Regions from separate parts of the Syntrophomonas sp. UBA5494 genome, predicted to be linked through region 2. Evidence: riboswitches for the same ligand, from Rfam matches in the RefSeq annotation. Region 2 holds a riboswitch; the other holds the start of a gene.
What was found. A riboswitch is a leader RNA that binds a small molecule or an ion and turns the genes downstream of it on or off. The one in region 2 is predicted to bind cyclic di-AMP.

Region 1 (4,823 bases), on a different contig from region 2:
GACACCTCATGGGAAAACGGCATGTGGAGGGAAATGTGGCAATTACTAAAGAAGGAGACAATGAAAAATGAATATCATCCGCCCGGAAAGCGAAGACGATTATGACGGCGCTAGAAGCTTCTTGCCTGTCAAGATTATTCCCTATATTGGCCTGCCGGTCATTTGAAGCGTGGAAGGAAGTAAAAGAACGTCCACATGCTTCGCTTCCTTAGGCTACAATTAATAGTATGACAAATTGGGGAGGGCATTTAGAATAGCCGAGATATTTGATGCAATCGCCGCCGAGTACGACAAGTGGTATACAGATGAAGTCGGCAGTACTGTTCACGATTTGGAAAGAGAGATGGTTTTAAAGTCCATGGATCGCATCTCGGGGAAACTGTTCTCGACCTGGGCTGCGGCACCGGGATTTATGCTATAGATTTGGCCCTTATGGGTATGCAGGTCACCGGTATGGACATCTCCGCGGAAATGCTGGCCAAAATATTTTGATGGCCTACAGATCCCTGATTATCGGCTTTTTAGCCCGGGCGGCGAAGCTTGCGTCTCAGTTTTGCTTCATTTCTGCCACATTTATCATTTAAACTTGATACAGTCGATTTTCTCACCATATCAATGGCACTGCAGTAGCACAGCTTTTACTGTAGGGGACTTGGTTTCATATTTGTATGTAAAGTCCTATATTCTGAAAGGAGTGATGATCTGACGAAGTAATCGCGTCCGCTTGGTGGTGCCAAGAAAGCATCATCCGCTGATTTATAAGTCATCGAAATTAAAGACTAAAATAGGCCGAAGCCTCGGAGTCGAGACACGGGGGAACCATTTTATGGGGCGAGTTTTCATTAACCCTATATCGGTTGTGGAATAGGGCTAACCCAGGCCCGAGCCCGTCAGCTAACCTCGTAGGCAGATTGGGAATTCAGATGTTAAGCATGCTGCCCCCTGCAGCTGCCCTTTATCATCCTACTTTTCCTTTTCGATTATGCTTCATATGTATATTTCTCCTTTCTTGAGCTCTCTTCCGCTTGCCGTGGCTTCAGGCCGGTAGGAGGTATCCATGAACACAATTAAATCTTTTTCAGGCCAGATTACAGTCAGACTTTTGCTGTTATCACTATTGTTTGCATTTGGATTATTCGCAGTGGGTTGTGGCGGAAGCGGCAGCAACACCGGCGCTGGAGGTCAAAAGGAAAAACTGGTATTGGCCGACGTATCATGGGATAGCGTTAAAGTGCACAACCGCATCGTGGGCTTTATCCTGCAGCATGGTTATGGCTATCCCGAACCGCAGTATACCTTTGGCGAGACCCTGCCTTTGTTGCAGGGTATGAGCAAAGGTGACATTGATATAACCATGGAGATTTGGAAAGACAATTACGAAGAGCCCTGGAATGAAGCGGTTTCCAGCGGAGCAGTGTTGGATCTGGGGCAAAATTTCCCTGACGCTCCCCAGGGTTGGTATGTGCCCACCTATATGATAAAAGGCGACCCTGAGCGTGGCATTAAGGCAGTAGCGCCCGATTTAAAATCGGTCTCTGATCTGCCCCGTTACTGGCATCTCTTCAAAGACGCTGAAGTGCCGACTAAAGGGCGATTCCACACCAGTCCTCCCGGATGGGCAGTAACTCAAACCAATGCAACCAAATTCAAGACCTACGGATTAGATAAGACATTTAACCTTTTCAGCACCGGTTCCGATACCGCCCTGGCCACTTCCATGCTGACCGCCTATGAAAAGGGTCAGCCCTGGGTGGGCTATTACTGGGAACCTACCTGGGTAATGGGCCTGTTGGATATGACCATGCTGGAAGAGCCTGAATATAATGCGGAAGTATACAATGATCCCAATAATATCGGCTGTGCCTTCCCGGCAGCGCAAGTATTAAAGGGGGTTCACTCCAGCCTCAAAGACAGGGCTCCCGAAGTGGTGGAACTGGTTTCCAAATACCAGACCACACTGGCTGAAAACAACGATTTCCTTGGCTATATGCAGGAAAACGACACCGAAGCCGATGAGGCCGCCATCTATTTCTTGAAAAAGTACCCGGAGCGGTGGAAGAGCTGGGTTACCGAGGAAGCTGCCCAGAAGGTGGAACAAGCCCTAAAAGAGGTGAAGTAGCCATGATAAAAAACTACGATCATAATACCCTTCTGGAAGTAAATAATTTATGGAAAGTGTTCGGCAAACAGGCCGCGGATCTTGACCTGGAAGATGCACAGGCCGTTGAGCAGCTGCAAAATAACGGTGCTGTGGCAGCAGTACGCAATATATCATTTAAAGTGAAGCAGGGTGAGGTTTTTGTCATCATGGGACTGTCGGGCAGCGGTAAATCCACCCTGATCCGCTGCATTCCCCGCCTGGTAGAACCCACCCGGGGGGAAATCAAGGTCAATGGCCGCAATGTCTTACAGTTGGACAAGAAAGAGCTCATCGATTTTCGCCGCCATGAAACGGCTATGGTGTTTCAGCATTATGGTTTGCTGCCTCATCGCAATGTCCTTGACAATGTGGCTTTTGGTTTGAAATTGTGCGGGGTAGCACCCCGTGAAAGAGAAGATCTGGCCAGGCAGGCCATCGCACAGGTGGGGCTTACCGGTTGGGAAGATTATTATCCGGCGCAGCTTTCGGGCGGTATGCGGCAGAGGGTCGGCATCGCCAGGGCGCTGGTTCAAGACAGCGGTCTGCTCTTGATGGATGAGCCTTTCAGCGGCCTGGACCCCTTAATCCGACGGGAGATGCAGGATACTCTTATCAATCTGCAAAAGCAGCTCAACCGCACCATCGTGTTCGTGACCCATGACCTGAGCGAAGCCGTTCGCCTGGGGGACACCATGGCGGTGATGAGGAACGGGGAATTTTTGCAGCAAGGCACTCCGGCGGAAGTGATGAGCAATCCCGCTGACGAATACGTGGAGCGTTTTGTTCAAGATGCCAATTCGCTTCTGCCGGGCAGCAGCAATCAGGTGTTTCCCAGGCATAAACGCGCCGTCAAGCAGCCCCGGTCCGGTGTGGCAGCGGTTCCCGTGCCTGTACCCACTGGGAGGTGAAAACAATGTTTCCTGAATCATGGCGATATAATTTAGCACCCTACATTGACAGTTCGGTAAAATGGATGGTGAAATCCTGGGGACCTTTCTTTGACGCTGTATCCGCCCTGGTGTTGAGCATGCTGCTTGAAATCGAACACATTCTGAAATGGGTCCCCTGGTGGGGGTGGATTATAATAGTCACAGCGATCTCCTGGCGCCTCACCAGAAGCTTCTACAAAACTCTCTTGCCCGGAGTACTCATTTTTAGCATCGGCATGTTCGGGCTGTGGGAAGTGGCTATGGAGACACTGGGCATTGTTGTGGTGGCGGTATCGATTTCATTGCTGGTCGGCATCCCCGTGGGCATTGCCATGTCAAGCTCTGAACGCTTCAACGGCTTAATAACCCCGGTGCTGGATGCCATGCAGACTATGCCCAGCCTGGTCTATCTTATTCCAGCTCTGATGTTGTTCGGGTTGGGCAAAGTACCTGCGGTCTTCGCCACGGTGATCTATGCTTTGCCTCCGGTTGTGAGGCTTACCAACCTGGGCATTCGCCAAGTGTCCAATGACATACAGGAAGCCGCCCTGGTGTTTGGCGCCTCGCCATGGCAAATGCTCAAAGAGGTGCGCCTGCCCCTGGCCATGCCCAGTATAATGGCGGGGATCAATCAGACCACTATGCTGGCCCTATCCATGGTGGTCATCGCAAGTATGATAGGAGCCGGCGGTCTGGGCGAAGAAGTGCTCAAGGCCACTAATCGCGTTGCGGCAGGAAAAGGCTTTGAAGCCGGATGGGCCATTGTGGTCCTGGCTATTGTGATCGACCGTATATCACAGGCCACCGCCAAGAGCTGGGAACCGCCGCAGAGATAAATGGAGCATTTGGCAGGAAGTACAGGGATTTTTCCGGGGGGAAGCAAGAGACCGGTTCTTTTGCTTCCCCCTCTGCTTCCCAGGACATCGACATTTGTATCACCATGGCTTGGAGCTGGCTGCACTACCACATAAATACTGACTGTGTCGGATATGACTACCATCTCTACCCTCAGTAAGACCACATTCTTATCAGTCTCTATTTCCCGGTTTATTATGCCGGGAATGAGCAGATAGTTGACTTCAGCCACATTCTGCCCCAGTATGGGGTTCAGCCACTCACGAATGCATTTCTCTACAGTCAGCCTAATGACACTTTCTTCGATATCATTAAAATCACTTTCATCAGCAAACTCTACATGGGTATCAATTCTGCTCACTATCCTCTTTTGGGGCTTTTCTTGCAGCTGCTGTATCTGTTTCTCCAGGGTTTGAAGATTATCCCGCAAGGATATATTTTCTATATGTAAGTCATCTATTTGCGAACCGATCATTATGGTGCTCAAAGATGCACCAGCCAGCATCCCCAGGATAAACACAGCCGCCCAGAAAATGAATAATTTCATTTGCCTTTACCAGCCAGAACGACAATCAAGTAATACCCGGCCTGAGTGCCTACAATGGCGAAAAAAATATACAGCAGCTGTTTGATTAAGGGTCGTACCTCTCCTTTAAAGATCCCGGATTCTATTATCTCGAAGGTGTAAAAAGTCCCTCCTATGGCTGCTACAATAGCCCAAATCTTGATTTCCCGGGCTAGTTTAAGCATGGTGCTCATAGGTGGTTCCTTGATTAGAACAGCGGCAAAAGAGCCCAGTAACGAGGCGCCCAGGATTATGCCCATAGCAGTGAAGAATATCAATATTGACTTGTGGGAGAAAGCAGTCATGTTCTTAGCTCCGTTTTATCTTGAGTCCT
Region 2 (4,823 bases):
TGCACGCCGACTGGTTCATTTTTCACATGGCGATCTTCACATAATTTACAGGTGGGAGAACAACAGCCATCAGGGTTTTGAGGTTCCTTATAGACAGATATGACACCTTCATAATTACGCAAAACCGTTTTGGTATTGGTCATTGATAGCTGATAGTTAGGCCTAACCGGAATTTTCCCTCCTCCTCCCGGTGCGTCCACGACGAAAGAAGGTACTGCAAATCCAGAAGTATGTCCAATTAAAGATTCCATAATTTCTATCCCTTTAGCCACAGGAGTGCGAAAATGTTCAATTCCACGGGATAAATCACATTGGTAAAGATAATAGGGACGAACCCGGTTTTTTACCAGAAGATGTGACAACTTCTTTATAATTATCGGGCAGTCGTTGACTCCTTTTAATAAAACGGTCTGATTGCCCAGCGGAATACCAGCATCGGCCAGCTTGGCCAGGGCTTCTGTGGCTTCAGGAGTAAACTCATGCGGATGATTAAAATGAGTGTTGATCCATATGGGATGATATTTTTTGAGCATTTTCACCAGATCATCAGTGATACGTTGCGGCATAACCACCGGTGTGCGGGTTCCGATGCGAATTACCTGTACATGCGGAATTTCCCTTACCTTACGTATGATTCGTTCCAAACGGCTGGTAGACAGTATAAAGGGATCTCCTCCGGACAACAGTACATCCCGTATTTCCGGATGAGCTTTAATATACTCAATACCCAGAATAATATTTTGATCGACTATGGAACTGTTGCTATCTCCTACCTTGCGTTTGCGGGTACAATGGCGACAGTACATGGAACACTCGTTAGTTACTATTAAGAGCACTCGATCGGGGTAGCGGTGAGTCAAGCCAGGGACAGGTGAGTCAGCGTCTTCATGTAAGGGGTCATCCATATCGCAGTTACTCATAATAAGCTCCTGTTTACTAGGGATAGACTGCATGCGAATGGGACACCTGGGGTCATTCTTGTTAATCAAAGATGCATAATAAGGTGTAATGGCCATAGGGAAAATATCGCTGGCCATTTTTATATCCATTAGCTTTTCAGCGGGCAAAATTAAATTTTTAGCCAGCATATCGGTTGATTGAATACGGTTTTTCATTTGCCATCTCCAATCTGACCAATCTTCTCTGGATTGAATAGATAAAATTTGAGTTTTCAAAATCCTTATACCTCCTCTTATTACTCACAGATCGATTTTAAGGAAGAATAAAAAGGTAATATAAAAACAAAGTTGGCCGGAATCAATCCGGCCAACGATATATTGCCCAATTCTTCCCTTGCACGCCTACGAGGTTAGCTGACGGGTTCGGGCTAAGGGTAGCCCTACCATTTGATATGTTCTCATCTCAAACAGATTAACCCCAATTATTGGTTCCCCCGCTCTTCTCTCAGAAGATTCGGCGATTTTGAAGTAGTTTAATACGCTAAGCTATTAAATTATAGATATATTGTATATTATTATTACTTTTTTTGTAAAACGGCAAGCTGGACTGTGTAGGGAATTATTATGGAGTATCTTTGAGTTATAGCTTTATAAGGAGTTCGCAAGCTTTCATCTCCCCAATATTTGCCATTTAGAGGGTGCCAGGGAGTTTAAAAAGGAGGGGGATGTCAAGAGAACCATTTCACGGCGGTTATCGTTTACAGATAGTCACCAAATGTAACATCAGCCAATAACTTATCATGAGGTGATAATAGTGAAAAAATCGATACCTTTTAACACTATGGTACTTACGGAAGAGATGAAATACGAAGGTGTCACTGTCTTAAACTATCGAATTGAATATCCTGAGTTTGTTGCAGATAACTACCCAAAGAGCATTAAAACTGTAAACCAGTTCTACAAAAGCAACGCCCTGGCACTGCAAAACAATTTCCGTACCAAGCTTTACCAAATGGCAGTTGACCAGTATCTGGATGATATCAATAACGGATTCCCGGTGCGAGTGTTCGAGGCCCTACAGACCTTCGCATTAACTTATAACCAAGCTTGCATTATCAGTTCATATTTCGACAATTACCAGTACACCGGCGGAGCCCACGGTTTAACAAATAGGACTTCTCAAACCTGGAATCTAAGAACCGGGCGAATCTTAAAACTCAGGGAATTGTATAAGTGTTCCGCTAATTATAAAACGTATATTAAGAATAAAATCATTGAGCAAATAAAGGAAAACCCCGACATCTATTTTGAAAATTATGAAGAGCTGGTAGATCAGACCTTCAATGTAAATAGCTTTTACGTCACCCCGTCAGGAGTGGTAGTCTATTTTCAGCAATACGATATTGCCCCCTATGCCAGTGGTATCAGGGAGTTTTTATTGCCCTACAACAAATGCATAATGGATCCCCTCAAAAAGTGCAAAAAATAGCACCTAACCAGGGGGACGGTTCGAGACCACTGAAAAAGTAGGTAAAAAGATATTAAGAGCAAGGATTGATTGGGATTGCCGCGCTACGCTCGCAATGACACTAGAAAGCTTTCCTTGCACCCTGCGGGTACTACTGGTGTTCGCTGTCGCTCACTATTAAGGTTGCGAGCGTAGCGCGGCAATCTCTACACTCTAACCGAAAGTTTTACCAACGGTCACTAGTATAATTTACACATACTCTAACGGAATTTTTGGTATTTTTTCAGTGGTCTCGAACCGTCCCCCTAGTTACCCCTGGTTATTCCCATCATGATTTGCTTCGATGAAATCCATTATCCTCTTGGCTCTATCATAGTGTCCATCTAGATACTCCAGGAAAAGATCGGTCACATAGAAAAAATCGGTATCATTATCAGGTAGAGATAAAAGCAAAGAAGGCTTTTCAGTAAGGTTTTCCTCATCGCCAAAGACCCGCAGTAGAGAACTGATGGTATACCCGCAGTTTCTAAGCAGCCGAATCACTCTGATTTTTTCCATGTCCCATGCGGAAAAGAGCAATTGGTTTCGGTCGTTCCGGACGACAGAGAACAAGCCGTTGCGCTCCCAGTTCCGTAAGGTATCCAGAGAAACGCCGATATCGTCAGCAGCCCGCCGTCTGCCAGTCACTGCCAGCTGATTCTTATCGCCGGTCTTTTGTTCAAACCATTTATCCAGTATGCTCAGAGCTTCAGTGGCCCGGGCTTTTTCATGTTCCACTCGATCCATGTACTCGCGGGCTAGTAAAAGTGCGCCGGCAATGTTTTTTGAGGCAAACTCCCTGACCATCGTCTGTACTATCTGGCCTGGCAGGGGATAAGGCCCAGGCAGGGCCGTCCTGGCTAGTTTCATCTGCTGGAGGTGTTCATCCGTAAAGACACGGTAGTTGTTGTCCCGGCGCTGGGCAGGGGCTATGAAGCCCCATTTCTCATAAAGACGAACGGTATTGGGATGAACACCTGAAAGCTCTGCTATTTGTTTGGTGGAGTAGGTCTTAGCCAAGAAGGTCCCACCGCTTTCATTAATCACATTTTTATGGGTCACATGATCAGCTTCCGGTCAGCAGGTTCAGCCGGTCTATTAGTTCACGTAGACTCAGGGCTACTCCAGCCAGGATATTTGTATCCACTCCATCAATGGTATCCTGATCGGTGTGGGCCACGGTCGTCAAGATCTCCTGGATCGCTTCAGTGGTCAATGCCACAGCCGGCACTCCGTTCATGGCAAGTGTCATATGGTCACCGGAATACCAGGGATCAACCGGCAGATATTTGTTTTGATCCCTAAAAGTGCTATTTAAGATCTGTTGTATCTCCTCGCTGGCATGGAAATGGCAGAAGCTGGTCCGGCTGCCCCGGGCACCTGCCCCATCGGAATTGACCACCATGAGGATCTCTCCCAATCGATCCCGGTTGTCCTCCAGGTAACGCATTCCCCCAGGGTAGGAATAATAGTCTTCACCGTTGATCACCAGCAATTCTATACTGTATTTGCCGGCATAATCCCGCAATTGATCGGCCAGGGCCAGCAAAAGGCAGATGCCTCCGGCGTTGTCGATTGCTCCCGGAGTATCCTTTTTAGTGTCGATGTGGGCACAGAAGACTATGCGTTCACTGGTTTTGCCTTTTACGGTCCCGATGATGTTATGAGCTTGCGAGGGAATGCGCCGTGATTCCATACTAAGAAAGATTTCATCCCCCAATTGTGCCTTTATCCGATCCCCTGCTGCTTCGTCTACATAACACGAGGGTATCAGAAAATCTCCGTCTTCGATCAAGGGAAACGGGCACAATGCCCTGGTCGCATTAGGGTTGCAGCCAGTTACGGCAATTATAGCTAAAGGGTTTTTTTCTTCCAACAAAGCGATGATCTGCTGGTGGTGTTCCGGGTTGTAGAATACGAAATTCTTGGGGGCCAGTTGTTCTTTGCATAATTCGCCGTGTAAAACCAGGATATGATCAGCAGCGTCAGTGTTGGCTAATTCGTCTATGGTTGAAGCCATCTTAAATGGAGCGGTGATCTGAAATGATTCATTATAGGGACCGACAAAGGCCCCAACGGCCTCGCCACCGACTTTTAGGGTAATATTACCGTACTCCCAATCCAGGCATTTGAGCGGAATCATCACGGTATCTGCTATTGTTGCAGCCATCCGCCCGAAGGTATAGCTGACTGCCCGTTGGTTTTGTTCACTGCCGGGATGGCGGTCACCGATAGTCACACACAGTTCGGTAAGATCTCGGGTGATCTGTTCTCTTAAACAATTATAATCCATAATTACCCCCTTATTTTCTCTAGTTTAATAAACCTAAGATTCTCTCTCAGGTGGAGCCTGCAGGTCTCCGTTTCGGTTCAATTCTAACTCTTGAACTGGGGAGTGGTGTATAAATGGAGGGTTT

Region 1: another riboswitch for cyclic di-AMP. It lies ahead of B3W37_RS02970 (ABC transporter substrate-binding protein); the one in region 2 lies ahead of kamA (lysine 2,3-aminomutase).

Annotation. Positions count from the first base shown of each region.
Region 1 covers NZ_DIPG01000030.1:10,464-15,286, forward strand. The annotation lists gene B3W37_RS02955 (endonuclease MutS2) at 1-71, shown strand, start outside; gene B3W37_RS02960 (hypothetical protein) at 236-421, shown strand; gene B3W37_RS02965 (hypothetical protein) at 418-492, shown strand; cyclic di-AMP (ydaO/yuaA leader) riboswitch at 778-923, shown strand; gene B3W37_RS02970 (ABC transporter substrate-binding protein) at 1,058-2,119, shown strand; gene B3W37_RS02975 (ATP-binding cassette domain-containing protein) at 2,122-3,048, shown strand; gene B3W37_RS02980 (ABC transporter permease) at 3,054-3,905, shown strand; gene B3W37_RS02985 (YtrH family sporulation protein) at 4,468-4,794, opposite strand.
Region 2 covers NZ_DIPG01000081.1:4,395-9,217, reverse strand. The annotation lists gene kamA (lysine 2,3-aminomutase) at 1-1,184, opposite strand, end outside; cyclic di-AMP (ydaO/yuaA leader) riboswitch at 1,284-1,429, opposite strand; gene B3W37_RS08970 (DUF3298 and DUF4163 domain-containing protein) at 1,714-2,388, shown strand; gene B3W37_RS08965 (MerR family transcriptional regulator) at 2,677-3,426, opposite strand; gene B3W37_RS08960 (M28 family peptidase) at 3,473-4,699, opposite strand.